Regions from separate parts of the Nicoliella sp. ESL1149 genome, predicted to be linked through region 2. Evidence: predicted binding sites of a transcription regulator. Region 2 holds the regulator's gene; the other holds the start of a gene.
The links. The regulator Rex, encoded in region 2, represses fermentation and respiration genes when NADH is low (regulators of the CRP and FNR family bind a similar motif). The targets are predictions, from matches to a motif close to TTGTGAANTANTTCACAA.
Positions count from the first base shown of each region.

Region 1 (16,932 bases), 130 kb from region 2:
AACTAAAGTTAGTAAGCAAATAAGCAATAACTAGATTTAAAACCAAAACAATGGCAACTGAACGCCACTTAATATTACGACGGTTCTTAGAAAAAAGAACAGCAATCGCAAGAAAAACTATCACACCTAAAATGTTAATAGCAAGATACATGATAACGATTTCCTTTCTATAAATGCATTTTTTAACGTTGGGATACAGACAACAAGGCCATCAATTCGTCTTGCATCACTCCTTTCAATTGATCAGATTTATTTTAATTGATTTAATAAACTATGTTCATAGTTTTCATGATCAGTTGGCGTTGAAAAATTATGGGCAATCGTAGTTGCAACATCGCCTGCAGTTCGTCGAATCCCTAAAGAATGACCAACTTTAAAACGTGGTGAATATAAGATGATCGGAAGATATTCACGGGTCATCGTCGTTTTAAAAGTTAAATCTTGAGAATAACTCGATGTTACAATCAACAAATCGTTATCGTTCAAACGGGTAAGTAAAGTTTTAATTTGGGTGTCAATTACGTTCAATCGATCCACGTATCTTTCCATATCGTGAGCGATAGCAGCTAACTGAAGTTCTGGTTCTTGAACATAAATGACCCCATTTTCTATTTTTCTAAGTTGTCGAAAGCAACTTTCAAAAGCGGTATCATCGAACGCACATTGAACTTGATGTGTCACATCTTGATCAGCTAAATAACTAATATAACGTGAAATGATTGAAACCTCATATCCTTGGCGAGCTAAATTATTAAATACACAAACCGTTCTTAAAGGTTCAGCAAAATCAAACATTTCTCGCAACGTTGATGTTGAATAATTAGCTTTTACAGTTGGATGAAGTTTCCCAGCAAAGCCAATCGGTTCATCAATTTCTGGAACAGAAGTTAAATGATGATCCCAACGAATGTTTCCCAAACCCAATTTAGTTAGCGTGGGTAATTTGAGTTGTTCATGGCATTGCTCATCTAAATGCCCTAATGTATCAGAACCAACAGAATCATAACGATTAGCATCTCCTGATTCCCCGACACCTAGCGAAGCTAAATCAACAACGATAATTCGTCTAAATTCCATGAACATCTTCCTCTCGTTAAATATCTTAAGATAATTATAACAGTTTTTAAGACATTAGAAAATAAACAGTACGCAAATTAATTCCAAATAAAAAATCGCTATGCAATTTGCATAACGATCAAAGTACTTATTAAAGAATTGTTCAATTATTTAATAAGTGCCCTTGCCAAGGAACTTAATTATAACACTCCTAGTAAATTTTTGTACAAAAAAACGTGAACAATAAAGTTCACGCTTTTTCCATTAATCATTTAAAACTAATTAAATAAATTAACCTTATTTAGTAACAACTGGAACTGCATCGTAAACAAGAGTAATATCTTGACCATAGAATGTAGCACCCTTGTTGTATTGAGCAGTAGCTGCCTTGTCTAAGACATATTCATAATGGAATTGTCCACCAATTTGAATTGGAGTAGGAACAACACCATCAGCGTCTTTAGCACCAGTAGTCTTGTTAACTAAGCTGAAACGACCATTCTTGGAACCATAGTAAGAAGCAGCCTTAACAACATCATTAACGTTACTGTATGCAATACGACCATTGAAACCATTAGTGTAATCAGCAATGCTATCAACATTCATGTTAGTAGTACCAGGAATGTATGCATAACTTGAGTTAGCATTGTTTAAGTCGAAGTACATCCATGCTTCGCTAAATGCATTACCTTGGTTGTCATCAGTATTAGTAGCATTAGTACCAGTACCATCAGCAGTGTTAGTGTTACCAGTGTTTACGTTAACATCCTTACCATCAACGTTACCATGGTTAGCTAATAAAGTATCCATAATGTTCATAGGAACAAATGAATTCTTGTTACCAGTAAATGCATGTTTAACAGCATCTGACATAGCAGGACCAGTAATGTTTAAAGCTTTAGCATCTGCAGGGTTGTAAGCACCTTGAGCATTAGGAGTAATAGCAGCGAACTTAAAGTTAGAAGTTGCTTGGTTTTCGTGGATAGCATGAACATTAATGTTAATAGTATCCCCAACCTTAACAGTACCTAAATTACTTAAGCTGTAGTTAATGTCACTAGCACTAGCAGTGTAGTTCAAGCTGTTTAAGACAGCGTTAATGTCACCACTATGACGAGGAGTTTGATCCTTAACAGATTGATCACCATCAAGAACGTTAAGAATAGGTTCGCCATCGCTACCATTAGAAGTACTCAAGTTGAATAAGTGAGCATTGTCAATAGAGTTTGAGTTATTAAGAGTCAAGAATGACTTGCTTAATACACGGTCAGTACTGCTGTAATCAGCAAAAACGTTCTTGAAACCATTGTCAGTAACGTTGTTGTTGCTTGAGTGAGTACCATTACCATTGTTAGTATCATGTTCGTCATTATGAGTTTGGTTTTCGTTTGCAGAGTTGTTAGTGATGTTAGAAATGTAAGAGTAAACAGTCTTACCATCTTTATTAACAAAGTTAATCTTAACATCATTACTCTTGTCAAAGTAACGACCAACAGAGTTGCTTAAGTTAGCTGAGTCAACCCAACCTTGAACTTCGTTGTGGTTTAAGTCGATAATGTAGTAAGCACGACGGCCATTTACAGTAGCAACTTGGCTAATACCAAATTGGTCTTTAGCATACTTAGCAGTATCAGCAGCACTAAATGCTACAACACGCTTGTAAGTAGAACCAACTGGGTACTTGTAAATGTTTTGAGCACCAGGGTACTTCAAGAATACTGATTGAGTATTCATGTCATTAGCACCAGCAGTAAATGTGTTTACAGACTTAGCTTGGTCTGCAGAAACCCATCCACGGTTAGCTGAGTTACCGAATTCAACAACCTTGAAGTACTTCTTACCGTTACTTAAAGTAGCTTCTTGGTAAGCCATGTAGTTAGCACTTGAGTTAACAGTAGCAACACTACGTGAACCCTTAACACCAGCAGGACGGTTAGTTAAGTTAGATGCAGTAACATTGTAAGCAGTAGCAACATATGCTTGGTTATCAATATTTACAACTGACTTAATAGAAACGGCTTTCTTAGTAGCCTTTTTAGCTTTCTTAGCCTTTTTAGCTTTCTTGGTAGCCTTTGCCTTCTTAGTAGCTTTCTTAGCAGAAGCATTAGTGTTAGCAAAACTAGCACCTGCAACTGAAGCAAAACTCAATGCAGCAAGACCCAAGTATAATGATTTCTTTAAACTTGAACGCATTATAATTCCCTCCAAATATATAAGATATGTAATTCATCAAGTTGTAAGAATTATAACATGAAAATGGCGAAACGCCAAATCTTTTTAATCAATTCTTGATTTAAATTACATACCCACTTCAATTAATTCTTACAATTGTTATTATATAACATAAGCTTCAAAATGTGCAATGATAACAACGGGTTGTAATCTTTTTGTTAACTCTTTGAAAACTTATATCAATCTTAATTTTAAATATTATTTTCTAAAGAAACGATTTCTGAAGCGCATTGATGAACCACGAAGACGTTTGTACAAGGCATTTCCTTGTTCTTTAACCTTATCTGACGTTTTATCAAATTGTTGTTTTGCCTTTTCAGTTGAATCAGCTAATTGTGTCTTTGCTTGATCTGCTCGTTTTGATAAATCTAAATTATTACGAGCTTGATCAATTTTAGCCTTATAACTCTTGAATGGTTTCACACCACGATTACGATGATGATCACCATGGGATAAATCGCTTTGGCCATTCATGTTATTAGCGGGCATATCAGCAAATGGCATTACGGACCAAACTGAATCGTTCCATAGATCATCACTTACTTCGCCACCATCTAAAAGTGCTGATTGAATGTCACGAGTGTTAGCAACATTGTTACAACGAACGTAAAGCTTCAGATCTGTATTTTGTTCCAATGCATTATCGAACATTTGTGGTAAAACAGATTTAAGCTTCTTTTCATCAACACTAGAGTCTAATGTCTTAGCTGCTGCTACCATTTCAGTGAAATCTAATTGGCTCATTGGGGCTTTTGCCACAGCCAAGAAAATCGCATAATCTGCATTTTGGGTTAATTTTTCCATGTAAGAAAACCTCCTAGTAATAATACCCCTAGTTTATCATATTGTAATTATTTTTGTTGTCTTATACTAATAATCTTTCCATCTTTATTAAAATTAATCTTCCAGTTCCCCTTTGTCGTTTTTGTTTTTCCATTTGGTAGAGTAGAAGAGCTTTTAACAACATAGGAAACAGTTCTACCGTTGACCTTTTGAACTGATGGATGTAATTCAACACTTTGAACTCTTCGGTTACCCAATTCATTGTTAGCCCAACGATCTTGCTTCTTATAAAAACTATTATGACTGCCATCAACAAAATAATGAGCAAGTGATTCATTATTATCATTCGTATCACCATAGCCATTAGCAATATTATTCAAATTTTCATAAACATCATTAATATTTATTTTTAATTGTTTGGAACTAACAACGTCACTTTTTATAATCGTCTTATTAGTAGATTTAGGTTTCGGTGCTGGTTGAGTTACTTTTGGTTTAGCTGGTTGTGAAGCTGAATGTTGTTCAAATGGATTCCCTGCAACAAAAATGTACCCAGCTCCTAAAATAATCAATATCACAGCTGCAACTAAAACCCGTTTTAAAGCATAACTAGTTCCACTTTCTTTTTTTACGTGTGACGTACTACCATAATAACCATTTGTTGCTGCTTTTTTATCTAACTTCATGAATAATTCAACTCCCTAGTAATGGTGATAATAGTGACGATAATAGTGGTGATAATAATGATGATATGGGTAATATGAATGATGATAGTATGGATGGTAATGATAAGTATAATGTTTTCCAGTTTGGCTCCCAAAATTAGGCGCTCCAGCTGGAGTTGGAACATTCATAGAATGGTCAATAACAGATGTTCCATCTTGGTAATTAAATTTAATTCCCGGTTGTACATTAAATAGATAAACATTAAAGTTCAAACTGCCATCCTTTGAAATTGCTTGTAAGTGAACTCCGCGGGCCATCAATTCATCCCCACGAAAAATTGGTTGAACTTGATAGATTACTTTGTCTCCTGAACGAAGTGCTTCCCGAACCTTTGATTCATAAATCGTTTGAATTTTTTGATTTGAAAACGCTGTTTGGGTAAATAAATTCTTTAAATTATTTTGATCTCCGATTGAATCATTCGCTTTATATTCACCGGCTGTATCAATCCCACCTGATAAACTATATGCGATTAAGTGCCCTCGATTTAAAATTGGTTCATTATTAACATATTTTTGATGCCAAGCACTGGGTTGAACGTATTGACGTTGCCGTTGTGAATCGTTCACAACATTATAACGATCTAAATAAGCAATCGCTGGCTTTGAGGTTCGTAACTGGGAATCTAAATCAGAATAGTCGATATGATCATGGTGCCATTTATTTGGATTCAAAGTACTTTTTCCATCATTTACATTTTTAAATGCTGCTTCTCCAGAATGATAATCTAACTTTGCAAGCTTCTTTTCGAATTCATTGTTTTTGTCCCGATGATGCTTAACTTTCTTTTTATGTATCGAATGTTTCTTAACAGAAGCATTTTGATGTGATGAAGAACTCGATTCCGAAGAACTACTTGAACGTTTCCGTTCTACCCGAGGTTGATTATGATTACCGCTATCTTTAATCGTTTTTTCCAAATTAGCAGCAAGAAAAGACATAATAATAATTACAATTACTAAACTCCACCGCGGATGTTTACGAATGAACCCCATGCTAATAACTCCCTTATTAATGATATAATCGTATTATACCATTTTTTATTTCGAAAGGATGTCAGCTATGATTTCATTTACCTACCTTGCTTTTAGCGCTGTTGTTCGGGAAAAAAGCTTTTATCGGGCTGCTCAATCACTCGACGTTACCCCATCTGCAATTAGTCATGCTATCAATCAGCTCGAAAAATTTCTTGGCTTTTCAATTTTAATTAGAAATCGGTCTGGAGTGAAATTAACTGCTGATGGAGAAAGCATCTTGCCGATCATCCAAGATATCATTAGCCAACAAAATCGTCTTGAACAAGCTGCAGCTGATATTTCCGGGGTTCATGAAGGGGCCATCAGAATTGGGGCTTTCAGTAGTATTTGCATCAATTGGTTGCCTAAAATTATTAAATCATTTAACAAACAATTTCCAAACATTAAGATAACTGTTAATCAAATGCCGTTTGGAGCCGTTAGTAAGGAAACCCACCTTGGAAATATCGATATTGGATTTACGTGTAATCCAATCGTTGAAAACATCATTAAAGTGCCATTAGTCAAGGATCAAATCTATTGTGTCACGCCAAAAGATTTTAAACCCCAAAACGGTAATTATGTTACAAAAGCTGATGTTAAAAATCATTCCTTTATGTTACAAAAAAGTGATTATGATGGTGACACTAAAAAGGTTCTTGATTTCTTTCACGTTACCCCAGGTTCAATCCAATTTAGTATTGATGATCAATCAGTTATTGCAATGGTTGAAAGTGGTTTAGCATTAGGAATCCTCCCTAAACTAGCCCTTACCAGTATTCAAAAAGACGTTAATATTTTCCCGTTCGAAAAACACTATCATCGAACCATTTACTTAGTCATGAATCCCGTTCAAGTCAAGACCCCGGTTGCCAAGAAAATGATTACTCACATTAAGCACTTCATTCAAACAAATTATCCAGATGGTCAGAATGAATAACTAGACATCAAAAATAAATTCTGATATATTGGATTTGTGGGATCGATCGAACCACTTCCTATAATCAATTAATTCTAGCGCTATGGGGAACCATAGTTAAAGAATTCATTTATATAATCGTCACAAGAACGCGAATAGCTTCCAGTGACGTTTTTTATTTGCCTTCTTTTAGACTTATTTATTCTATATTGTATAATTAATATTGAATAGTTGCGAAAAGAGGTTAAATTATGGAACCCCATAATATGGTGAAATGTCCTTTCTGTCATCAAGAAAGTGACAAAACCGCAAGTTCTAGATATTTTACAAAAGAAATCATTATTAAACAATATGATAAAAGAAACGAATTACAATTCTTTCATTTTACCTCACATAATAGTAAGAGCTTAGACGAATTATTAGCTCACAGTGAACTAGTAACTTTAATAATGTTTAAATGTCCAAATTGTGGACACACTAGTATCAAAATGAAACTCGTTGGTAGTGCTTATGGAAATGGTAACCAAACAATTAATGTTTACCCAAGATCAACAGCACGACCATTGCCAGAGTATATTCCCCAAATGATTCGTGAAGACTACAAGGAAGCTTGGAACATTGTTGACCTAAGTCCCAAATCATCTGCGATGTTATCTCGAAGAGTCTTAGAGGAAATCATCACGGATTACTACCACATTACTCGTGGTAAATTGATCTATAAAATCAAGGAACTTAAACATAAAATCCAAGATAAGCACACTTGGGAAGCTATAGATTCTATTAGAAGAGTCGGAAACGTGGGTGCACATGGCGCAAAAGATTCCAACCAAATCATCGATAACATCACAACTGAAGAAGCTGAAACGTTATTACGATTGATCGATTTATTGATTCAAAAGACCTATGAAGAATCACATCACAATGATCAAATTGAAAGTGCCGTTATTAAAATTGCCAATAAACATGAAAATGATAATAAAAATAAACACTACTAGCCAATCTAAAGTTACGATGTTATAATGTTGGAATTGGTATTTTGGAAATTAAACTGACAAAAATAAAATTGGAGGGTTTATAGTGGATATTAATTGGCACTTAAAAACATTTCAAGAATTAACAACTGATGAACTTTGGGATATTTATCGTCATCGAATGGAAATTTTCGTTGTTGAACAAAACCGCCCATACATGGGAATTGACGATGTTGATAAGGAGGCTTATCATCTTTGGGCAACTGATGAAAATGGTGAATTTCTTGCATACACACGGTTCTATCGTGAAAAAGATTATATTTCATTTGGTCGTGTTCTCACAACCCCAATTACACGTGGAACTGGAATGGGGCGTAAATTAATGACGGAATTAATTCCTGATATTAAAAAAGCTTATCCAGACGAAGCGATTAAAATTCATGCTCAAGCTGATAAACAAGGCTTTTATGAAAAATTTGGGTTTGTTGCCCATGGAGATCTATATACTCACATTTCAACTCCACATATCTTTATGGAACGTGAACATGATTTCATTAAATAAAATTAATTAATATGTAAAAAAAGACTGCCAATTAATAATTGGCAGTCTTTTTATTTCTAATGATTTAGTTCATTGGGTTTTGTGATTTTAGAATTTCTGGTTTCCATAGCATTAATAGGTACCCGCGACCCTGACTATCGAAAGTAATATCTTCGAACTCACGGTTGGTATTGAAAGTAAGATAATGAATATCATCATTGTTGACAGTTCCATTATTCAATTCATCAACTGGAACAGAAGTCAAAGCATCATCAGAAACAATGTACAAACGGTTGTTAGCAGCATTGTAAGAAATTCCTTGGTTCGTGTAACCAGGACGATTAATAACGTTCTTTTCTGTTACGAATGAAACGCCATTTTCATCTAAACGCCCCTTGAAAATTTGGAAATTACTCTTACTACTGTAATTTCGACCAATATAAGCATTCCCTTGGCTATCAAATGTTAATGTCTTCATTTGATAGTTAACATTATCATGCAAGAGTTTAAATGAATATTGGGTAACTGGTTGAAGCGTATTTGGATCAATTTCAGTTACTTGATTATTTTTATCGGTGCTGATTTGATCCTTAGTAGAATCATCTTGAGCCAAATAGATGTGTTGGTTAGCAGGGTTATATGCTAATGTTTCTCCATGACCAATATTGATCAATGGACTAATTTGAGCTAAATGGGCTAGCTTGGAATATTCAGATAATAGTGAAGTACTCTTACCTAATTGAGTTACTTGAGCATTACTAGTCGTAATCTTTTGCTTCAAATTATTAATCTTAGTGTTAACGTTATTAAGTTGAGCTTGTTTCTTGGTAAATTGCTTATTGCTCTTTGCGTACTTCTTAGTCAAAGCCTTAGCTTGTTTTACTAGTCCACTTAATCCTTTACTAATCTTAGTATTATTAGCTAAAGCTGCTTTGACTTGGCTTGCACTCTTGCTTTGAACCTTCTTCAAAGCTGCATTTTGACTCTTGATTTGACCAGCTTGTTTCTTTACAACTTGATAGTAGTTAGCAATATTAACATCACTAACGACCGTCGTATTTCTCGACTTACTATTTGAATCATTAGTATTGTTATCAGAAGCGCCGTTCAATCTAGCAATTAGAGTCGCTTGATTATCCAAAGCCTTTTGTTGAGCTTGAACCTTCTTTAAAGTTGGTTTTTGAGCCTTAGTCCCCTTCTTTGAACCACTTTCCAATTTCTTGATTTGAGATTTAAGCGGTTTGATTTGGGCTTGTAAAGTTTTAATTTGTTTTTGTGAATTCGTAATGGTTTGCTTAGCGTTTTGAAGGTTCGTTGTATCCTTCAAGTATTGAGCACTATGATTGTTACCACTAACCGTGTATGGTGAGAAGTACTTCAAAGCTTTCCAAATCATGTCTTGTTCACCATCGAGGATTCCGTTGTCCCTTAAGTCATTAATATTATACTTAATGATGGCTCCCTGGTTTTTCCCAGTTCCCATCGATTCAACAATGTAAAAGGAATTCCCAACTAATAAGGCTTTTTGATAATTACCATGTTCACCATATTGAACATGAAAACCTTCTGGAAGATAAAACATCGTTGAGAAAGTATTACTACCATCTGTTGATGTATAAGTATCCAAATTATTAGTTCCAGTCATATTCAAATTAGTATGAGTATAACTAGTTGGCCGTGGTACATTTGGAATTTGGTTATTACTCATTACCAAATCGCTATCCGAATAATTAGCTAATACATTTCCGGAATTAATTTTCTTAACGTTCGTATTTGCATCTGGAATGCTATAAAATTGATTATCAGCATGTACGGTTTGATTACTATTAGTAACAGCAACTACTCCTAAAGCAGCTGTTGCGAGTAATAATAATTTAATTGTTTTTTTCAAAACTCGAAACTCCCCTTTGTGGTTCCTCTTTAATTTATATTTAATATTTTAACGCAAACTTTATACTTTCAACACCCAAAAAGAGAAAACGAAACATAATAGTAATATTAATGTTATATAATGAAGATACGATTTATTAGTCACGAAAGGAGCACTAATATGCAAGCACGAGATCAATTTAGTGTTGGACAAGTATTTAGCGTTAAGACAAAGCCCGAAATGGAACGAATGGGGGTCAACGGAGAAGCCGTTGCCTACCTTAAATCCATCCTAGTTTTTGTTGAAGGCGCCCTTCCTGGTGAAAAAGTATCGATCAAAATTACTGATCTATATCGCCAATATGCCCGGGCTGAAGTTATTAAAGTCATTACCCCTAGTCCAGATCGAGTTGAACCATTAGATCCTGAAGCTGGTAAAGTTGGTGGGTTAGAACTCGAATTTATGAACTATCCCACTCAACTACGCTTAAAAAGAATAATGGTCGAAAATGCCCTTTATAAGTATCGACCAGCTGGTTTTAAAAAGTATAAGATCAACAAGACAATGGGAATGAAGCATCCTTATGGGTACCGTAATAAAGCTCAATTTCCAGTTCGAGAACGTGACGGTAAAGTTATCGCTGGTCTATACCAAGCAAGAACTCACCATCTAATTGATATGAAAGAATGTGCAGTCCAATACCCAGTTACGATGAAAGTAATGCGAACAATGGTTGATATTATTCAAAACCTTGGAATTCCCGTTTTTCAAGAATCGAACCATTCCGGAATCATTAAAACTTTAGTCGTCCGAGCTGCCTTGAACACCAAAGACGTTCAATTAGTAATTATTACAAACACTCCTAAATTAATCAAAAAGCAACGTTTATTAGCAATGATCGCTGCCAAGCTACCAGAAGTTACCTCTGTGATGCAAAACGTTAATCCTGGAGATACTTCCTTGATCTGGGGAGACAAAACGATTTATCTTGCTGGAAAACCAACCTTGACCGAAAAAATTGGCAAAACCCGGTTTGAACTTTCTGCCAGAGCCTTCCTTCAATTAAATACGTATATGACCCCCCAATTATACGAAGTTGTTAATAGTGCCCTCGATTTAAAGGGAAATGAAAAGCTTGTTGATGCTTATTCTGGAGTTGGAACCATTGGATTACCATTAGCTCATGATGTTGCTGAAGTTCGGGGAATGGATACGATCAAAGAAGCTGTTGAAGATGCTAATAATAACGCTAGAATCAACAAAATCCACAATGCTCATTACTACACTGGTAAAGCTGAAGATTTACTTCCCGAATGGATCGAAGAAGGCTGGCGTCCGGATGCAATTATCGTCGATCCACCCCGAACTGGACTTGCTGATCCCTTGATTGACGCAATTCTGAAAACATCCCCGCAAAATCTCGTTTATGTCTCATGTAATCCAGCAACATTAGCAAGAGACTTGGTTAAATTAACTCGTAAATACATTGTTGATTTTATTCAACCAATCGATATGATGCCTCAAACCGCTAAAGTTGAAGCAGTGGTTAAATTCACTTTGAAAAAATAGTATTATATTAAATTTCATGATAGGCTAGTCCTATTAACAATTTATCAAAAGAAAGTAGGTATAAGATGCAAAATCCATTTGGTAATAATGGAATGATTCCATTACCACAAAATTTTGCGACCGTGCATAATCCTGAAAAGAAAACCATTAAAATCGGTAAAGTTGGTTTTTCGATCACATCTTTGCTATTTGGTTGTTTACCATCTGTCTTTAGACGCGATTGGTATAACTTAATTTGCATGTTAGCAAGCGAACTAGTAGCAACCTTTATTGTTGGATTAGCAATGAATGTTGATTTAACAATTGCTGCTCGTTATGTTGGTCAATTTAGTGGAATTGTATGGGGCTTCTTGTACAATTTCATGTATTTTAGACATCTCCAATCAATTGGTTACGTTCCTACAGATCAACATTCCAAAGATCTATTAAAACAAAAACATTATATGAAATTATAAACACTCAAAAAGGCTTACCATTTAAAATGGTAAGCCTTTTTCTACCCAACTACATTATCCACTCATTTATATTTACTTTTTATACTTCTTTATCAGTTTGTGTTTCTACCCCGACACCTTCATATTCATCTAAAATGATTTGCTTCAAATCAGCAATCAAAGGTTCCTTAGGGTTTGAATTAGTACATTGGTCTAAGAATGCTAAGTCAGCAAGTTCATCAGCATTTTCTTCAACTTGTTCTTTTGTAACTCCTTGAGCCTTAAGACTTAAGGTCAAACCAACTGAGTGAGCTAATTCAATGAACTTGTGAATCAAAGCTTCCTTCAATTCTTCGTTCGTGTTCCCCTTCAAACCAAGGTATCTAGCAATGTTAGCATAGTCTTCATCGGCACGGAATGATTCGTACTTAGGCCATACTGCCATCTTCTTAGGTTTCTTGAAGTTGTAACGAATTACGTGTGGTAAAGTAATTCCGATTGCAAAACCATGAGGAATACCGAACTTACCACCAATCTTGTGGGCGATGGAATGGTTAATTCCTAAGAAAGCATTTGCAAAGGCCATTCCGGCTAAGGTAGCAGCAGTGTGCATCTTAGCACGAGCTTCTTGATCACCATTGTATGAAGCAGTAAGGTTTTCAAAAATCATCTTACATGCCTTTAAGGACCATGGACGAGTGTAATCAGATGCCATCGTTGATACATATGATTCGATGGAGTGACTTAAAGCATCAATCCCAGAAGCAGCAATGGTTCCCTTAGGAACAGTGTTAACGAATTGAGGATCAACAATTGCAACATCAGGAGTCAAAGCATAATCAGCTAATGGGTACTTGATGTGTTTCTTAGAATCAGTAATAACAGAGAATGGTGTTACTTCAGAACCACTTCCGGAAGTACTTGGAATGGCAACCATTTGACTCTTAGTAGCTTTCTTGAAGCGGTATGCCCGTTTTCTGATATCCAAGAACTTTTGTTTTGCACCAAAGAAGTCAATATCTGGATTTTCGTACATTAACCACATCAACTTAGCAGCATCCAATGGAGAACCTCCACCTAATGCAATAATGGTATCTGGTTTGAATCCATTGATTTGAGTAAGTCCAGCGTTAACAGTATCGGTATCGGGTTCACCATGAACTTCACTGAAGATATAGTATTGAACTTCATTATCACGTGCATTCAATTCGTTCAAAATCCGGTCAACATAGTGATGTTTAACCATTGATGGACTCGTTACAATAAAGGCCTTCTTGATTCCTGGCATGTCCTTTAAGTAGCGAATTGAATTCTTTTCGAAGTAGATCCGTGGTAATTTAATCCATTGCATATTATTCCTTCTTTTGGCAATTGTCTTAATGTTCAAAAGATCATAATCAGTAACGTTATGAGAAATTGAATTCTTCCCCCATGAACCAGTACCTAAGGTCAATGATGGCGTCATGTTGTTGTAAAGGTTACCAACCCCACCTAAACCAGCTGGTGTATTAACAAGGACACGTGAAGCCTTAACTTCAAGACCAAAGTCCTTCATTAACTTTTCATCACGAGTTTGAATGGCAGCAGTATGACCTAAACCACCATAATCAAGTAATTGATCGACCTTATTAAAGGCATCTTGATGGTCCTTAGCATGATAAATGGAAATAACTGGTGATAATTTTTCACCTGACATTGGATATTTAGGTCCAATCCCTTCCATTTCAACGGCAAGAACTTGAGTATCCTTAGGAACCTTAATGTTGGCCATTTCGGCAATTTTTTCAGCTGGCGCTCCAGCAATTGGCCCTTTAACACTGAGTCGCTTGTTGTCAAACATCGCATCAGTTAATTGTTGACGTTCGTTTTCAGGAACAAAGTAAACTCGGTCAGCTTCCAAAGCCCTCTTAACTTCGTCATAAATTTCATTATCGATAATGGCACTGTTTTCAGTTGCACAAATCATTCCATTATCAAAAGTTTTAGATAATACCAAATCATTAACTGCACGAGCAATGTTAGCAGTCTTTTCGATGTAAACAGGACCATTACCAGGACCAACACCTAAGGCAGGTTTACCAGCAGAGTAAGCTAAGTTAACCAAGCCAGGACCACCGGTTGCTAAAGTACATGCAACTCCCGGATTTGTAATTAATGCCTTCGTAGCTTCACGGCTTGGATGTTCGATCCATTGAATGGCATCAGCGGGCGCACCTGCTTTAACAGCAGCATCCCGAACAATCTTAGCAGCCATGATCGAAGATTGCAAAGCTTGGGGATGAAGACTAAAGATAATTGCATTTCTAGTCTTCATTGAAATAATTGCTTTAAATAATGTTGTTGAAGTTGGGTTAGTTACTGGTGTAATTCCAGCAAGCACACCAAGGGGTTCAGCAACTTTCGTTAGGTTTTCTTCAGGTTCTTCTTTAATAATCCCAACAGTTTTATCATCACGAATACTGTGCCAAATTTCTTCGGTCGCAAATAGGTTCTTAATTGCCTTATCTTCGGCAACTCCACGACCAGTTTCTTTATAAGCCATTTCCCCCAACATTTGATGAGCATTAACTCCAGCAATAACCATTGCTTGGGTAATTCTGTCCACTTTCTTTTGATCAAAGTGGCTCATTTCATCTAATGCGACATGGGCTTTTTTAACCATTGTGTCAATTGTCTTTTCAACATTGTCTACATTTGGTTGTTTTGCATCAGCCATAATCGTAACCCCCAGTATAAGTTTTTTATATATTGTGTATGTGAAGTAGCTCATCTCAATTCGTTTGATAACTATTTCACAATTACATAATACCACCTTTTCAATTTAATACAATCTTTCACACTTGCTTTTGTGAATTCTTTCTCAAAATATTTTTTACATAAAAAAAGGATAATCAATTTAATGATTATCCCTAGTTAACGCTTTATATGTTATTTATTCTTTTTAAATCCTGGGAAATACCAGTTCGCTTTTCCGAATAACTTCATCATTGATGGCACGATCAATAACCGAACAAGGAATGCATCGAAGAAGATCCCAAATGCCAATGAAAGTCCTAATGACTTAATAGTCGTATTCGTTGATAGAGCAAAACTACCAAATACCGCCATCATAATCAATGCCGCAGTGACGATAACTGGACCACTAGACTTCAAAGCAACCAAGATTGAGTGATTATTATCACCAGTCTTAACATATTCTTCTCGTGCTCTAGAAACCATAAATACTTCGTAATCCATTGCTAATCCAAATAGGATTCCAATAAAGATAACTGGTAAGAATGATAATACTGGAGCCCCTTTACTAATTCCCAAGAGACCCTTTGCAAAGCCATCTTGAATTGTAAGAGTTGTAATTCCGAATGAAGCAACCAACGAAAGACCGAAACCTAACATTGCAATCAATGGAATTAAGAATGAACGGAACATGAACATTAGTAAGATAAATGCTAGAACAATAACAACCCCAGCAAAGACCGGAATAGCTGCATTTAATTTAGCAGTTGTGTCGATGTTGATTGCATTGATACCAGTAAGTGTAATCTTAGTCTTGTCATTCTTTTGAACCTTTTCAGAATACTTTTTGATGTTATGAGTAAGATCAGTGGTTTGAACAGTTTCAGAACCCTTCTTAGGAATCATAACAAAGTATGCGTAACGATGGTTCTTACTAATGTGAGCAGGAATTGGTGAAATTACCTTTGCCTTAGCTTCTGCTTGCGCCTTTTGAGCGTATTGAGCACCAATCTGCTTACCTAATACTTGTGCCTTTGGTGCCAAGGATGGATCCTTTTGAATCATTTCCTTAACCTTAGCTTGGACTTGTTGTTGAATTTGTTGTTTCATTTGAGCTTGATATTGAGGTGACTTTAATTGTTTAATAGCTTTTTCGTTCGTTACTGGAACGATCATCTTGACACCTTTCATATCTTTAATATGATTAGTGATCTTTTTAAGGTTCTTTTCTTGAGTCTTATGTGATTGACTTTCGTTTAACTTAACGACCCCAATCATTGGCGCATTGACACCTTCACCAAACTTATCAGAAATCATGTCATAAGCTTGACGTTCAGTATTGTCATTAGGGAGCGAGCCATTGTAAGGCATTCCTAAACGCATATGCGTCATTGGAATGGCAGAACAAATCAAGATTGCTAAAGTAACGATTACCGTTACTAGTGGGAACTTCATGATGATATTGGAGAAGAAACCAGCCTTAACATCTTCATCATTCTTTGCCATATCCTTCTTAGAAGGTTTGACCCATTTACTGCAAAGTGCAATCAATGCTGGTAAGAAAGTTAATGCAGAACAAATTGCGAAAAGAACTCCGACAGCAGTTGCAACAGCCATTTGAGTTAAGAAGGCAATCCCAACGATACTTAACCCAAGAATAGCAATCACAACGGTTAGTCCAGCAAATAAGACTGAACTCCCAGCTGTTTGAAGGGCATTTCCAAGTGCTTCTGCTCCATCATGATGTTTCCGTTCATCTCGATAACGATGAACGATGAACAAGGCATAATCAATTCCAACAGCTAAACTAAGCATCGTTGCTAAAGTCGAAGCCGTACTTGCTAATGTGAAGAAAGTGGAACCGATCGTTACGATCACAATTCCAGTAATTAATCCCATTAAAGCACTTAAAATTGGTAACCCAGCGGATACAAAAGACTTAAAGAGAATCATCAATAAAATAAAGGCAATAATGATCCCAATTAATTCAGACGCACCACCAATATCATATGGCGTTATTTGAACCGTTCCAGTAAAGGCAACTTTAGCATTGTTAACATGTTTTACATGTTTGTTAAATGC
Region 1 is NZ_JBYLUE010000002.1:868,225-885,156, reverse strand. It holds gene AC3B6G_RS04240 (NupC/NupG family nucleoside CNT transporter) at 1-151, opposite strand, end outside; gene AC3B6G_RS04235 (alkaline phosphatase family protein) at 250-1,077, opposite strand; gene AC3B6G_RS04230 (hypothetical protein) at 1,354-3,249, opposite strand; gene AC3B6G_RS04225 (hypothetical protein) at 3,487-4,092, opposite strand; gene AC3B6G_RS04220 (hypothetical protein) at 4,140-4,757, opposite strand; gene AC3B6G_RS04215 (DNA/RNA non-specific endonuclease) at 4,773-5,792, opposite strand; gene AC3B6G_RS04210 (LysR family transcriptional regulator) at 5,860-6,753, shown strand; gene AC3B6G_RS04205 (DUF4145 domain-containing protein) at 6,984-7,727, shown strand; gene AC3B6G_RS04200 (GNAT family N-acetyltransferase) at 7,810-8,265, shown strand; gene AC3B6G_RS04195 (hypothetical protein) at 8,330-10,135, opposite strand; gene rlmD (23S rRNA (uracil(1939)-C(5))-methyltransferase RlmD) at 10,295-11,683, shown strand; gene AC3B6G_RS04185 (hypothetical protein) at 11,749-12,138, shown strand; gene adhE (bifunctional acetaldehyde-CoA/alcohol dehydrogenase) at 12,218-14,833, opposite strand; gene AC3B6G_RS04175 (MMPL family transporter) at 15,046-16,932, opposite strand, start outside.
Region 1: a site for Rex is predicted at 14,964-14,981, ahead of adhE (bifunctional acetaldehyde-CoA/alcohol dehydrogenase). Genes of this name have one in related genera too.

Region 2 (16,932 bases):
TTGCAAAAGCTGCTGAAGGTGGGATGCGGGATGCTTTGAGTATCTTGGATCAAGCGCTTTCTTATGGGGATGACACGGTAACGTATGAAAATGCCTTGCAAGTTACCGGAAGTGTTACCAAACAATTATTACATGAATATTTTGCATCAGTAGTTGATCAAAATGTTAAAAAAGCATTATTGGATGTCCAGAAGATATTTGAAGAAGGTAAGGATGTTAATCAATTTATTGATGATATGATTAACTATTGCCAAGATATTTTGTTATATCAACAATCACCAGAAATGGTGGAAGAAGCTGAATTAGGAGTTCTTGATGATAATTTTAAATCTGATGCTGAAGCTGCTTCTGATCAGTTGATATACCGAATTGTTGAACAATTAAACGGGATTCAATACCAAATGCATTTTTCGAACCATCCTGATGTTTATTTGGAAGTTTTAACCGTTAAAATTGCTACACTTCCAAAGAATGTTTCCAAGAGTAACGATAGTGTAAATAAACATAATGCTGAAGAAGTTCAAGAATTGAATCAACAAGTTAAATCTTTGCAAAATCAACTTGATGAGTTAAGACAAAACCAATCAGAAAATGTTAAAATAATACATGCAGAATCTGAAAGTTCTAATCAATCAGATGAGGTCAGTGTTCCTAAAAAACATGTAGAAGAAAATGCTTCAGTAGAAAAGACTAACAAAGAACCTGAGCAAAATATTGCTGATAGTATTGATGTTAAGGCTGTTTACAACGTTTTAGATAATGCTACTCGTGATGATGTTAATAGAATTAAGGACGTGTGGTCTGAATTACAACAATCTTTATCTGTTACCCAACAGTCAATTCTGGGGGATTCCGTCCCTGTTGCTGCTAGTAATGATGGTGTCGTAATTGATTTTGAATTTGATTTTATGTATAAACGAGCCTTTGAAGATGCTCATCTACTTTCTGAGATTGATGAGGGCTTTAGTAAGACAATTGGGTATGCCCCTAAGGTTATCTTTATTTTTAATGAACAATGGTTAAAATTAAGGGATGAATATCTGAAGGAAAATCATTCAATTTCAGATGACGATTCTCAAAATAATAATCAAGTTGATGATTATCATGAAAATATTAATTATGACGATCAACCACCTTATGACGATCCACAAGATATTAATTACGATAATCAGCCACCTTATGATGAAGAACCCCCTCAAAATCCAGAAGATTTATTTGATGCAGGTTCGATTGATGTTAATGAATCGAAAAATCAACATTCGCTCAATCGTTCTGATGAAAATTTACCAGTTGATGAGACTGATTCTGCTAATAAATCATCAGCCAATAAGGAAGATAAGGATATTAGACGTATGAAATCTCTGTTTGGTGATGCTTTAAATATTAAAAATGATTAAAAAGGAGATACTAATTATGATGAACGGAATGAACATGAATAAAATGATGAAACAAGTAAAAGAAATGCAAGCTAAGATGGGTGCAGAACAAGAAGAATTAAATAAAACTGAATTTGTTGGAATGTCGCCTGATAATATGGTAAAAGCTACTTTTACTGGTGATCATAAAATGAAAGATTTACAAATTGATCCTAAGGCAATCGATCCAGATGATCCAGATATGTTATCTGACTTAGTTATAAGTGCAACGAATGATGCTTTATCTAAAATTGATGGGGCAACTCAAGCCACATTAGGTAAATACACTCGTGGTATTCCAGGAATGTAGTTTAATAAGGAGGGTCTAATGCAGTATCCAGAATCACTTGCTAAATTGATTGATAGTTATATGCATTTACCTGGCATTGGTCGTAAAACGGCAATTAGATTAGCTTATTATACCGTTAACATGAACAAGGATGATGTTAAGAACTTTTCTCAATCATTAGATGATGTTAAAGAAAAATTGAGATATTGTTCAATTTGTGGGAATCTAACGGAAGAAGATCCATGTGAAATATGTCGTGACCCAAGTCGTGATCAAACTAAGATTTTAGTTGTTGAAAGTCCTAAGGATATTATGGTCATGGAGAACATGAAGGATTATCATGGCCTTTATCATGTCTTGAATGGTGTTCTTTCGCCGATTGATGGTAAAGGACCTGAAGACTTGAATATTAGTAGTTTAATTAAAAGACTACAAAAACATGAAGAAGTTAGTGAAGTGATTATAGCTACGAATGCCACTCCTGAGGGTGAAGCGACAGCAATGTATCTCGCAAAATTGATCAAACCAGCTGGAATTAAAGTGACTCGCTTAGCTCACGGTTTGTCAGTTGGTAGTGATATTGAATATGCTGATGAAATGACTCTTTATAAGGCCATCCAAGGTCGGACTGAAATTTAGGAAGTGAAATTATGTTTGGAAAACGACATTTAGATTTTAAAAAGGAGTTTGATGGCTTCTTATTAGATTCCATTAATCAAGCAAAATCAGAATGGAACCATGCCCAAGAAACAGAAGAAGCAATTTCTGAAGTTGATGATGAAATCGTTGCGCAAACACAATTAGAACGACAAAAATACTTATATTTATATCGTGAAGCCCGATTTAGAAAAGTTCATAACAATCGAATTCAGTCTTCTGTGATTGGTTATTAAAATGTGTCTTAATTCGTTTAGAATAAGGCACTTTTTTAATTTTAGTGAAGGAGTTATAACATATGAATGGAAAATTCATTACTTTTGAGGGACCTGATGGTGCTGGTAAAACAACTGTCTTGAATAGATTAAGGGAAAAATTAAATTCTGTTTTAGCTGATCGTTTTATAATGACTAGAGAACCAGGTGGTAATCCCATTGCGGAACAAATCAGATCAATTATTTTAGATAAAAACAATCAAGACATGAATGCAAGAACTGAGGCATTATTGTATGCAGCATCGAGATCACAACATTTGTATCAAACCATTCTTCCGGCAGTTAAGGTCGGAAAATTAGTTCTTTGTGATCGATTTGTTGATAGTTCAATTGCATATCAAGGTGGTGGTCGTCAATTAGGAACAGATGCGATTAAGGAGATTAATCAATTTGCCACTGGTGGAATTGAACCTGATTTAACGATTTATTTTGATGTACCAGTTAAAGTTGGTTTAAAAAGAATTAAAGAACATCGTCCTGATAATGAGGTTGATCGCCTAGATGTAGAAACGACCATGTTTCATGATCGGGTTCATGCTGCCTATCAAAATTTATTAAAGAATAATCCAGAACGGATTGAAGTAGTAGATGCAACTCAACCAGTTGATGAAGTATTTGACCAGGTTTGGAAAATATTAGAAAATAGTAGTGTAAATTTGTTTAATCAGAAATAAGGAGTGCTCGAAATGAAATTAATTATTGCTGTCATCCAAGATAAGGATACTAGTGAACTTCAAAATGCTTTTATTAAAAATAACATTAGATCAACTAAATTATCCACTACCGGTGGTTTTTTAAAGTCTGGGAATACGACTTATATGATTGCTAGTCAAGATGAAAAGGTGCAAGATACTTTAGATATTATCAAAAATATTTCTAGAACTCGTAAGAAATACATGACTCCTCCAGTTAATTTAGATGGTGGTGCAAATGATGGTTCATACCCAGTTAAAATTCAAGTTGGTGGAGCCACCGTCATGGTAATGCCAATGGATAATTTTTATCAATTCTAATGGATGAAGAAAGTGCAATTGCGCAACATGTAGTGACTTCGGCGCAAAAAAAACAACCTAATATTGTGGAACATTTTCAAAAAGTATTACAACAACATGATCTTTCTCATGCGTATTTGTTCAATGGAGAAGATGGTTCTGGGAAAATGGCGGTTGCATTAATGGTTTCGATGGCACTTTTTTGTCCAAACGTTAAAGACGGAATTCCATGTGGTAAATGTAATGAGTGTCGACGAATTGCGACTCATCAACATCCTGATGTAGTAATGATTGAACCAGATGGAAATAATATTAAAATTGACCAGGTTCGTTTTTTAAAATCTGAATTTTCCAAAAGTGCGGTAGAAGGTAGTCAAAAAGTATTTATTATTGATGAAGTCGAAAGAATGACAACTGAAGCGGCTAATAGCTTGTTGAAATTTATAGAAGAACCAACCGGTAAAATTGTATCTTTTTTACTAACTGATAATAAACTAACGATTTTACCAACAATTATTTCCAGAACGCAAGTAATTGATTTACCATCATTAACTCCTGCATTATTTAACCAGGAATTAAAATCGATCGATATTAGTGCTAATCAATTCAATTTAATTGCGACAATGACGAATAATTTAAATGTTGCAAAAGAATGGAATCAAGATAATTGGTTTTCAAATTTACAAAATGCGGTTTCAACTTGGTTCAGTAAATTGGCCAGTGGAGAATACCAGGCATTTGTAATGGTTCAAACCAATTTAATGCCATTAATAAATAATCATGATCAACAAAAGATTGCAATTAATATGATTATTCAAGTATGGCGAGATGTTTTGAACGTTCGATTCAAACAAATATCACAGCCTGAATTGAACTTTCCAAATAATTATCAAGAAATTAAACATTTAGCGAATCATTTTACCAGTAATCAATTGTTGAGCATAATGAATTTGTTATTAGAAAATAATATCTATTTAGAACATCACGTTAATTTTCAAAATATTCTAGAAGCTTCTACGCTTCAAATATTAACTATTATTAGGAAAAAGTAGGGGGAGGATTTAATTGGACGATCAGGATTTATATTCGGGATTTAAAAATGCGGAGTCACAATTGAAATTTCTATTAGCACGTTTTTCTGAGTTACGTGATGGGATGACTAAATTATTAGAATCAAATGAGGAATTAAAAATTGAGAATCAACATTTGAGAGAACTACTCAAGAGTTCTAATGACGAAACAATTAAAAATGACGATGCAAAATCAAATAAATCACAAAAACAATTATTTAAATCACGTGAGAATCTTCAAAAGCTTTATGACAAGGGTTTTCATGTTTGTCAGATGTACTACGGAGAACATAGAGATCCAGATGAGACATGTGTTTTTTGTACTGAAGAAATTCTTTATCGGGATAAAGATAAACAAAAGCATACTAAAAAGAATAAAAAAGAAAGTTAGTGATTAACTTGCAGATACAAAAAAGCTTTGCACCTAATCAATTTGGAACGCTATATTTGGTTCCAACACCCATTGGTAATTTGGATGATATGACTTTTCGGGCGGTTCAAACTTTACGTGATGCAGATTTGATTGCTGCTGAAGATACTAGAAATACGCAAAAATTATTAAACCATTTCGAAATCACAACAGATAAAATTAGTTTTCATGAACATAATACGCAAGAACGAATTCCAACGTTGATTGAAAAGTTAAAAAATGGAGTCAGTATTGCTCAAGTTAGTGACGCTGGAATGCCTTCGATTAGCGATCCAGGACATGAATTAGTCGTTAAGTGTATTCAAGAGAATATTCCAGTAGTTCCGTTACCTGGAGCAAATGCTGGAATTACTGCATTGATTGCATCTGGACTATCTCCGCAACCGTTTTATTTTTACGGCTTTTTAAATCGAAAACCTAGTGAACAAGTTACTGAATTGGAAGCGTTGAATAAAAGAAAAGAAACGTTTATTCTCTACGAGGCACCACATCGTTTAAAGAAAACGCTTAAAAATATGGTGAACGTATTAGGACAAGAAAGAAAAGCCGTTTTAGCTCGGGAACTTACTAAAAAATTCGAGGATTTTCATCGAGGAACATTATCAGAACTGTTCAATTGGGCTAATACAGAACAAATCCGGGGTGAGTTTGTTATTTTAGTTGAAGGTAATCAGGAAGCTGAAAGTGAAGAAGTTGATCCATTAGAAGGATTGCCACTTGAAAAACAGGTTCAAAAGTTAATTGATGATGGACAACGTCCTAATGATGCAATTAAAGTAATTGCAAAGAAACACAATCTTAAAAAACAAGAAGTTTATAATTTATATCACAATCTTTAAGGAGTGACGATGATGGCATTAAAATTTAGTGAAGACCATCGAATTACATATTATGAGACTGATTGGAATGGATTTGTATCCCCTGCAATGTTGATTGATATGGCTATTTTGGTATCTGGTGATCAGAATATATCATTGAATTTAGGACGAAATTATATTGATTCTTTTAATATCGCTTGGGTTGTCGTTCAATATTCTATTGATATTAAAAGAATGCCAAAAGTTAATGAAAAAGTCACTTTGACCACACAGGGTAGTTCTTATAATAAATTATTTGCTTTTCGTGAGTTTTGGATTGTGGATGAAAATGGAAATGAGTGTGCCTATATTAGGAGTACTTGGGTCATGATTAATCTTAAAACCCGTAAATTAGCTGTAATTCCAAAAGAAATTGTTCAGCCTTATCAATCAGAAATGTTAAATCAACTTCCCCGATTGAGAAGACCGAAACGAATTAACAATGACGATGGTCAAAAATTCAATCAAGACTATCGAGTTCGTTATACTGACATTGATTCTAATAAACACGTTAATAACGCTAAATATCTTGATTGGATGATTGATGTATTACCCGCTCAATTTTTAGATATTCATCAGGTTAGTAAAATCGATATTAAATTTGAAAATGAAGTTTTGTATGGAAATAATATTTTGAGCGAAGGGCAACTTTTAACAGATGGACTTCACACTAAACATGAAATAAAAAATGGAGATACCATTTCAGCAGTAGCTAATATTGAATGGATAAATAAATCAAAGGAGTAAACGAAATGAATATTTTAGCATTAGATACTTCTAATCGGCCATTGAGCATTGCGATTGTTCAGGATCGAAAAGTCCTTTCCACTACCACAACGACTGTTCATCAAAAACATGCCCAATATGTATTACCAATCATTGATGATTTAATGAAACATGCGAAGATGGAACCTGAAGATTTGGATCGCGTTGTTGTTGCAGATGGACCTGGATCATATACTGGAATTCGGGTTGCTGTTTCTGTTGGAAAGGTATTGGCATTTACTTTAGGAATCGACTTAGTTGGCGTTTCTAGTCTACAAACAATGGCTCTAAATGTTCAGGATGAAGGAGTGCTCGTTAATCCGATGTTTGATGCAAGAAATCAGAATGTATTTACTGGTCTATATCGGATTAAAAATGAGAAACCAGAACTTGTATTACCAGATCAACATATTAGTGTTTCCGAGTGGATCCAAAAATTAGGTCAATTTAATGAACCAATTATTGGATTGGGGGATGCAGATCATTTCGATGATTTGAAAGCCGTTACTCAATATAAAATGAGAAATGGAATGGAAAATCTTCCGCAAGCTGCTAACTTAGGTATTTTCGGCTATCAATTAGCTCCTGTTAAGAATATCGATAAATTTGTTCCACGTTATTTACGATTGACACAAGCTGAAGCAGATTGGAAGGCTAAACATCCAGAAGAGGACGAAGAATCGTATGTTAAAAAAGTTTAAAAGTGTTTATAATCAATTCTTTAATAATCAGAATTATCAACGTCAAGAACAACTTTCAATTAAAAATCATATTGTAGATATTAAAGGAACAAAATATTTCTTAGCTAAAGCAATGATGACAGATGTTCCAGAAATTACACGATTAGAAAAATCAGTTAGTAACCTGATTCCATGGAAGAAACGTGCTTTTAAAAAAGATATTAAGCAAAAACAAAGTCGACTATATCTTGTGTTACGGCATCAAGATAAGATGGTAGCTTTTATTGGGTGCCATTTTGAATATGCAGAACATGATTGCCACATTAGTAATATTGCAGTGATGCCTGATTATCAGAATCATGGGCTTGGCTATTATTTGTTAACTGAAATTGTAAAAAAAGCTCGTCGCTTAGATTTAAATACCGTCACTTTAGAAGTACGTAAAAGTAATAAGAATGCTATTAATCTTTATCATGATTTGGGATTTATTGAAAATGGTATTTTACCAAAGTATTATTATGATAATCAAGAAGATGCTTTAAAGATGACTTTAAATATTGTTGATATTGATAAGCATCCGAATAATTTTGGCCTTTAGAGAGGATTCGTGAATCATGAAAAGAAATTTAATTATGTCTTTTGAGTCAAGTTGTGATGAAACTAGTGTTGCGATTATTGAAGATGGACATAAAATTTTATCAAACATTGTAGCAACGCAAATTAAAAGTCATCAACGTTTTGGTGGCGTGGTTCCAGAAGTTGCTAGTCGTCACCATATTGAAGCAATTACAATGTGTATTGGTGATGCTTTAAAGGAAGCTAATGTTACCTATGATGACTTAAATGCGGTGGCTGTTACATATGGTCCTGGATTAGTTGGAGCATTGCTGATTGGGGTCACTGCTGCTAAAACGGTAGCGTGGGCACATCATTTACCATTAATTCCTGTTAATCATCTTGCAGGTCATATTTATGCTGCTCGATTTATTAAGCCAATTCAATTTCCAGCACTAGCATTAGTAGTTTCTGGTGGTCATACTGAGTTAGTTTTGATGCCGTATGAAGGAGCATTTGAAATTATTGGTGAAACCCGTGACGATGCTGCTGGTGAAGCATATGATAAAGTAGGTCGATTATTAGGGATTAATTATCCAGCTGGCCCTGAAGTTGATCGTTTGGCTAGTGAGGGAAAAGACACATTTAATTTTCCGCGAGCAATGGATAAAGAAAATAACTATGACTTTAGTTTTAGTGGGCTTAAAAGTGCAGTAATTAATACCGTTCATCATGCAGATCAAATTGGTGAAAAATTAAGCCGCGAAGATTTAGCAGCTAGTTTTCAAGCAGCGGTGGATGATGTTTTAATTGATAAAACAAAACGGGCTTTGCAAAATTTTCCTGTTAAACAATTAATTTTAGCTGGTGGAGTTGCTGCAAATCATGGCTTACGATCAAGATTAGATGATTTGATGAAGAGCTTTCCTCAAACTGAATTATTGAAAGCTCCTCAGAAATATTGTGGTGATAATGCTGCAATGATTGGAGCTGCAGGATACATCTTTTATAAGGAACATCATGATGCGAAGTTAGACTTACAGGTTGAACCTGGACTAGAATTTGACTGGTTACCTGGAACTGAACAATAGAAAAAGGTTGCTGAAAACTCAGCAGCCTTTTTAATTTTTATTAATATCTTCTAATTCTAAACCTAGTTCTGTCCAATGATTAGACACGTCATCATTTTTTTGATTGATCGATTCCAACTGTTGCTGCAATTGATTTAGTTTGGAAATATCTTTAAGTGTATTTGGGTGGGTCATTTCTTTTTCAATTTCACTTTTTTGTTCAGTTAACTGATTCATTTCAGTTTCTAGTTTCTTCATTTCACGTTCTAGTTGTCGTTTCTTTTTTTGGACTTGCTTATTGATTACATATCCCTTGGCACCTTCTGTAGTTACCTTGTGGTCCTTTTTGGGTTCTTGAGGTGCTTCTTGAGCTGCTTGATGATCTTTAATAGCTTTTTCTTCTTCTTTTTTTGCAAGATAATAATCATAATTACCAAGATATAAGTGTGATCCATTATGATCAATTTCTAAAACATCGGAAGCAATTTGATTAATGAAATAACGATCATGAGAAACGAATAAGATTGTTCCTTCGAATTGTTTTAAAGCAGTTTCTAAAATTTCTCGACTTTCGATGTCTAAATGATTGGTTGGTTCATCTAACATTAAGAAGTTATCATGGCGCATTGATAACTTAGCTAACATTAAGCGGGCTTTTTCGCCTCCAGAGAGATTAGCAACAATTTTATCAACTTCTTCACCTGAAAAAAGGAAACTTCCTAAAACAGTTCTAATATGGCCCTCGTTAGTTGTAGGATAATCGTCCCATAGTTCGTTTAAGACCTTTTTATTAGGATGGAGCGTAGCTTGTTTTTGATCATAATAGCCAACTTCAACTCCAGTTCCAAAATCAATTTGCCCGTGAATAGGGGGGATTTTACCTAAAATTGTTTTTAGAAGTGTTGATTTACCAACCCCATTAGGGCCAATAACAGCTAATCGTTGTTTACGATTTAAATTAATATTGATTGGAGAAGATAGGATTGTATTTTGATATCCAATTGCTAAGTCCTTTACAGTTAAAACAACGTTTCCACTTTGCTTATCTGGTTTAAAATTAACCCGAGCTACTTTATCATTATTCCGTGGCTTATCGATTCGTTGCATTTTATCAAGTTGTTTACGGCGTGCTTGGGCACGTTTTGTTGTTGATGCTCTTACGATATTCTTTTTAATAAAATCTTCTTCTTTTTGAATTTTAGTTTGTTGCTTTTCATATTCTTGAAGTTGAATTTGATATTGCTTTTTCTTTTCTTGAACGAATTTAGTGTAGTCACCTTGATAGTGGGTTAAAGTTCCATTTGCTAAATCATAAACATTATCCACAATCTTATCCATAAAGTAACGGTCATGAGAAATAATTAATAGCGCTCCAGAATAGCCCTTAATATAGTTTTCTAACCAAGTGATTGTTTCAACATCTAAATGGTTGGTTGGTTCATCAAGAATTAAAAGATCACGTTTTTCCAAAAGTAATTTGGCTAGCGCTAATTGGGTCTGTTGACCTCCTGATAATTCATTAATATTTTTATTATAAGAATCAGGTTTGAAGCCAAACCCTGCTAAGACTCCTCGAATTTCATTTTGATATCCATACCCATTGTTAGCGGTGAAGTCAGCTTGAACTTGATCATAAGTTTGTGTAATTTGTTTCAAACGTTCAGAATCATTATTGAGTTTCGGATCACTCATTTGGGTTTCTAATTCATGCATGCGACATTCTTTTGCTTTCAAGGCTGCAAACACAGATTCCATTTCTTCCCAAATTGTTTTTTGTGAGTGCAGACCAGTGTTTTGGGCAAGATAACCAATTCTTATTCCCTTAGGGGTAGTGATGGTTCCCTCATCTACTTCTGATTGTCCGGTTATCATTTTAACGAGAGTTGTTTTTCCGGCACCATTTCGACCTACTAGAGCAGTTCGACTATGTGCATCTAATGTCATGTTGACGTGACTAAAAATGTCGACGCCTTCAAATCTTTTTGTAACATTATTTACTTGAAGAATTATCATCCTATATTATCCTCTAATCGTTATTATTTAGCCATATTTTAGCATATTTCACAAACAGATAAAACTGATTTAACGGGGTTACTTAATAATTATTTCACAAAGTTTAAATTTATGGTAGAATAGCAATACAGCTTTTAAACAATTAAAAGGAAGTGATACAATGGCTGATACAAAAATTCCACGGGCAACAGCTAAGAGATTACCAATTTATTATCGTTATCTTAGCTTACTTCACGATGCTTCTGTTGAGCGAATTTCATCAGAAAAATTTGCTGATGCAATTCAAATTGACTCGGCAACAATTAGACGTGATTTTTCTTATTTTGGTGCCTTGGGTAAACGTGGTTATGGGTATGATGTTGAGAGCCTGTTAACTTTCTTTAAAAAGATTTTAAACCAAGACCATTTGACAAACGTTGCGTTAGTCGGAATTGGTAATTTTGGGCGAGCACTACTAAATTTTAATTTTCATCGTAATAGTAACATTCGAATTGCTGCAGCATTCGATACGAAACCAAAAATGATTCATACCGTTCAAGATAATGTGCCGGTATATTCTCCTAATGACTTAAAAAAACAGTTAGCTGACCAACAAATCAAGATTGTGATTTTAACCGTGCCTTCACGTGTAGCCCAGAAGGTATGTGATGACGCAATTGCTGGTGGAGCAAAGGGAATTCTTAATTTTACCCAGGTTCGATTATCCGTTCCTAGTGATGTACGGGTACAAAATGTGGATTTGACGAATGAATTACAAACACTGATTTATTTTGTCGAAAATTATTCTAAAATTTAATTATACTTTTTATTAGAGTTCCTATTTTGAGGAACTCTTTTTTATAGACTAATGTTTTAGAACAGATTATCGTATTATAAAGAAAAAATAAAATTATATTATAATTATTAAACTATTATGAGTGATATGGGATATAATTAATGTAATAATTGAAATGAAGATTAGGAGATAGGGGGGAGAAGTTAAACTTATGCGATTGAATAAATATAATGTTCAGCAAGTTAATGAAAAAAATAAATTTAACGGATCCAAAAATCAATGGATTATTGTAGGAGCAGCAACACTAATGGCAATGGTATCTGGAATGGCATTTACAAATACGATCAAAGTTCATGCTGATGATAATCCAGATCAAAGCGCGAATAATTCGGTATCATCAATATCATCCACAAGTAGTTCCCAAACTAGTGAACCTGCTTCTAGTGAAGTTGTAAGTTCATCTAACCAATCTAGTCAAAGTGTAGATCAAATCGATAATAGTGTGGTTAGTAAGTCCAATACTGAATCATCAAGTACTGCCAATGAAACTAGTACAAGTGTTGTAGTTAGTTCTGAAGTTAATTCGGATTCATCTAACCCTAATAATGATAGTGTTAACACCGTTCAAACAAGTAGTGCGGTTCCTAGCGGTAGTTATGTATCGCAAGGTAGTGCTAATTTGGAAAATACTCCAACAAGTAGTTCATCATCTAATGACGATAATAGTAGTTTATCTAGTGCATCGTCTAATGCTACCAGTGCATCAATAACAGAATCAAGTATTGCTTCAAATAATAATTATTTAAATGATTACAGCGTATTGATTAATGGTCAATATAATCAGAATGATTCTAATGCTACCGATAGTCCTGATACAGATTCTACATATAAGCAGAACACTCATTTAACTGAGTCAGCAGGTTTTATGAATGATATTCAAACAATGTTCAAGGATAGTAATGGAACTTGGCATGTCTATTATTTAGATAATCCAGAAGCATCTACCCAAAATGGTAATTCTGGATGGAAGCAAGCGACTACGACTGATTTTATTCATTGGAATCAGGATGATAACTTAGCAATTGCTCCTCAGGGTCAAACTAAGAATGGTCAAACTGTACCATGGGGATCAGTTGCGACTGGGTCGGTAATTCAAAATACAGATGGGCTTGTATCTGGAATCCCTAAATCAGCAGTTGTTGCTTATTTTGCTAGCTATCAAGATAATCAACAAAAAATATATGCTGCTTATAGTGTAGATAATGGGAATACTTTTGTTCCCCTTCAAGAGCAACCAATCATGGCTCAAGCTGCAACTAATAATGGAAATGGTAACTTTAGAGATCCAAGTGTGATGGTATATAACAATCAATTAATTATGCATACTGCTGAGGGACAATCTGTTGGTACCTACAGTAGTACTAATGGAATTGATTGGACTTATCAAGGAAGTACATGGATAGATAATAAATCTGAAAATGGTGGTCAAGATTTAGGGATGATTGAATGTCCTGTCATTAAACAAATGAGGGCTAGTGATGGGACGACTCAATGGGAAATGTTCTTTGGGGGCAATCAGTATTTAACTGGTCAAACAACTGGGACTTTTGCAATCAATGGCCAAATGGAGTCAAATGGTTTCTTTAAGATTGCAGATGGGGCCCATCCCGTTCGACTAGACCAAGGAACTGACTTTTATGGTGCTAATTTTGGTCAAGATAATTTAAACTCAGTTTATATGATGGGTTGGGTCAATAATTGGGGATATTCTCCACAAAGTTTGCCTGGTCAAAACGATACTAATACCATGAGAATGGGAACGGCTAGTTATGTTCGAAAGATGGAATTGATTAAAAATGACCAAGGTCAATATGTTCCTCAAACTGTTAAAATGTATACTCCTCAAGAAAGTAATCAAGTTATCAGTACGACTAATAACCAAAAATTTGATCAAACGGTAACGACTCAACCAAATGCCCAATATGATTTTACATTTAATAGTTTGAACAGTGATGCTACATCAAATGTTGCCCACCTAGTTTTTAACTACGGAGATAGTCAAATGAACCTTGATTTAGATTTAGCGAAGGGTTCATATACAGTAAATAGAACAACTGGCAGCTATGATAAGGAAGAGTATAGTAAAAAGTCGTATTCAGGTCAGTTTGATTTAGGAAGTCAATTGAACAAGCAACATCTTAATGTCCAAGTTTTCACTGACCGGCAAAGTATTGAAGTTTATTTTCCTGACTATCATCAAACTGCAACATTCTTGAGAATTGCTAATGATGGGGACAATAACGGTAAACAAACGTTGCATGTTTGGACTGATAATAAAATGAATACAGTTTTTAGTCATGGGACAAGTACTTTAGTTGATCCGGATGCCATTAGTTCATTATCTGATACTGAATTAAGTTCCGACGTTGCAACTAATGATGTTTCTAATAATGAAAATGGTCATTCAGTAAAAATGTTGAGTTCAGTAAGACCGGTGGTGAATAGTGCTTCTAATTATTCAAAGCCGACAAACAAATCAAATAGTAATGCAGTTATTGATGTCGAAAGTTCAGCTGCCGATTTATCAAGTACAAACTCATCAAGCGATTCATTGAACGCAACCACAAGTGATGGTTTACAAGATGATGAAAATTATTCTGATTCTTCAAATAAAGAATCAGAATTAGATAATGAAGAAACTAATTCTCTAAATTCTGATCAACAAAATTCAGCAGAAGATTTGGATAATTTAGAAACGAATAGTTCATCAGATAATGTTATGGATGATGTTAATGAAAATGGACATCAAGTTGCTAAACAGCATAAAACTAACTCATTAGTTACTCAATGGTTTCATCAAACGTCTCGGCATGCGGTTTATTATAATAAATTAAATCCAATCAAGAATAGCCATTTCTTTATTATTAAAACTTTAAAACCAGTTTTAGTTCATTTGAAAAATAGGAAGATTCTAAATAATAAGAGTTATATTTTAGTTAGGGCTGATCAATACTTGAAAATTAAGAGATTGATTCGATCTGGATCAATCTGTTATGGAATTACGGCCAATAATAATTTAATTCCTTTAAATCGAAAGTACGTTGAAAATGTGTATCAAGAGCAACAAGTAAATTCGAATAGATTATTATCTATTTAGTTAGAAAGACTCTGAATTTTTCAGAGTCTTTTTACTTGCATTCAAATCTTAAAAATAATACTATGAAAATAGAAATTAGCACTAGAATATAACGAGTGCTAAATAATAATTTGGAGGGATTGTTAAAATGTTAAAACCATTAGGCGATCGCGTCTTAATTGAAGTTGAAAAAGAACAAGAAGAAACTGTTGGCGGAATTGTCCTTGCTAGCAATGCAAAGGAAAAGCCACAAACAGGAACTGTTGTAGCCGTTGGTGATGGCCGTGTTTTAGATAATGGGAATAAAATTGAACCAGCTGTTTCAAAGGGTGATAAGGTTTTATTTGATAAATATTCTGGAACTTCCGTTGATTACGATGGCAAAAAGTATCTTGTTTTACATGATAAGGATATCGTAGCAATCGTTGAATAATTAAATTAAAACATTAAATATTTTTTAATGAGGTGAATAATATGGCTGAAAAAGAAATTAAATTTGCTGAAGACGCCCGTGCTGCAATGCTACGTGGTGTTGATAAATTAGCTGATACTGTAAAAACAACTTTAGGACCAAAGGGACGTAATGTCGTTCTTGAAGAATCAACAGGTCCTAACATTACTAATGATGGGGTTACAATTGCAAAATCGATTCATTTACCTGATCATTTTGAAAACATGGGTGCTGAATTAGTTGCAGAAGTTGCTTCTAAGACTAATGACATTGCTGGTGATGGTACTACTACTGCCACTGTTTTAACTCGTGCAATTATTAATGAAGGGATGAAGAATGTAACTGCTGGTGCTAATCCAGTTGGTGTTCGTCGTGGAATTGAAAAAGCAACAAAGGTTGCTGTTGATGCTCTTCATAAAATGTCACATAAGGTAAATGGAAAAGAAGATATTGCTAAGATTGGAGCAATTTCTGCTGCTAATGAAGAAGTAGGTAAGTTGATTGCCGATGCAATGGATAAGGTTGGTAACGATGGAGTTATCACCATTGAAGATTCTCGTGGTGTTGATACGACCTTAGACGTTGTTGAAGGAATGCAATTTGATCGTGGCTACATGTCACAATATATGGTTACTGATAATGATAAGATGGAAGCTAACTTAGATAATCCATATATCTTAGTAACTGATAAGAAGATCAATAATATTCAAGAAATCTTACCTGTTCTTCAATCCGTAGTTGAACAAGGTCGTGCATTATTGATTATTGCTGATGACATTGGTGGAGAAGCTCTTCCAACATTAGTATTGAATAAGATGCGAGGAACATTTAACGTTGTGGCTGTCAAGGCTCCTGGTTTTGGTGACCGTCGTAAAGCTCAATTACAAGACATCGCAACCTTAACTGGTGCTACTGTTGTAACTGATGAATTAGGCTTGAGTTTAAAGGATGTTAAAATTGATCAACTAGGTCAAGCGAACAAGGTTAATGTTACGAAAGACAAGACTACCATCGTTCAAGGTTCTGGTGATAAGGCTAAGATTGCAGAAAGAGTTTCTGAAATCAAGACTCAAATTACAAAGACCACTTCTGATTTTGATCGTGATAAATTAAAGGAACGTCTTGCTAAGTTAGCTGGTGGAGTTGCTGTTATTCGGGTTGGAGCTGCAACTGAAACCGAACTTAAAGAAAAGAAATATAGAATTGAAGATGCTTTGAACGCCACTCGTGCAGCCGTTGAAGAAGGTTATGTTCCTGGTGGTGGAACTGCTTACATTAACATTTTAAAGAATATTGATGATATTAAAGCTAAGGGTGATGAAGCAACTGGTGTTAAAATTGTTCTTCGTGCTCTTGAAGCTCCAGTTCGTCAAATTGCCAAGAATGCTGGTGTAGATGGCTCTGTTATCGTTGACCACTTAAAGAAACAAAAGAGTGGAATTGGTTATAATGCTGCCGTTGATAAATATGAAGATATGGTTAAAGCAGGTGTAATTGACCCA
Region 2 is NZ_JBYLUE010000002.1:996,484-1,013,415, forward strand. It holds partial or broken gene dnaX (DNA polymerase III subunit gamma/tau) at 1-1,148, shown strand, start outside; gene AC3B6G_RS04825 (YbaB/EbfC family nucleoid-associated protein) at 1,414-1,725, shown strand; gene recR (recombination mediator RecR) at 1,744-2,343, shown strand; gene AC3B6G_RS04835 (YaaL family protein) at 2,355-2,597, shown strand; gene tmk (dTMP kinase) at 2,660-3,310, shown strand; gene darA (cyclic di-AMP receptor DarA) at 3,323-3,649, shown strand; gene holB (DNA polymerase III subunit delta') at 3,649-4,680, shown strand; gene AC3B6G_RS04855 (DNA replication initiation control protein YabA) at 4,694-5,089, shown strand; gene rsmI (16S rRNA (cytidine(1402)-2'-O)-methyltransferase) at 5,092-5,967, shown strand; gene AC3B6G_RS04865 (acyl-[acyl-carrier-protein] thioesterase) at 5,980-6,732, shown strand; gene tsaB (tRNA (adenosine(37)-N6)-threonylcarbamoyltransferase complex dimerization subunit type 1 TsaB) at 6,738-7,451, shown strand; gene rimI (ribosomal protein S18-alanine N-acetyltransferase) at 7,435-8,028, shown strand; gene tsaD (tRNA (adenosine(37)-N6)-threonylcarbamoyltransferase complex transferase subunit TsaD) at 8,045-9,076, shown strand; gene AC3B6G_RS04885 (ABC transporter ATP-binding protein) at 9,107-11,068, opposite strand; gene AC3B6G_RS04890 (redox-sensing transcriptional repressor Rex) at 11,229-11,864, shown strand; gene AC3B6G_RS04895 (glycoside hydrolase family 32 protein) at 12,055-15,000, shown strand; gene groES (co-chaperone GroES) at 15,128-15,412, shown strand; gene groL (chaperonin GroEL) at 15,454-16,932, shown strand, end outside.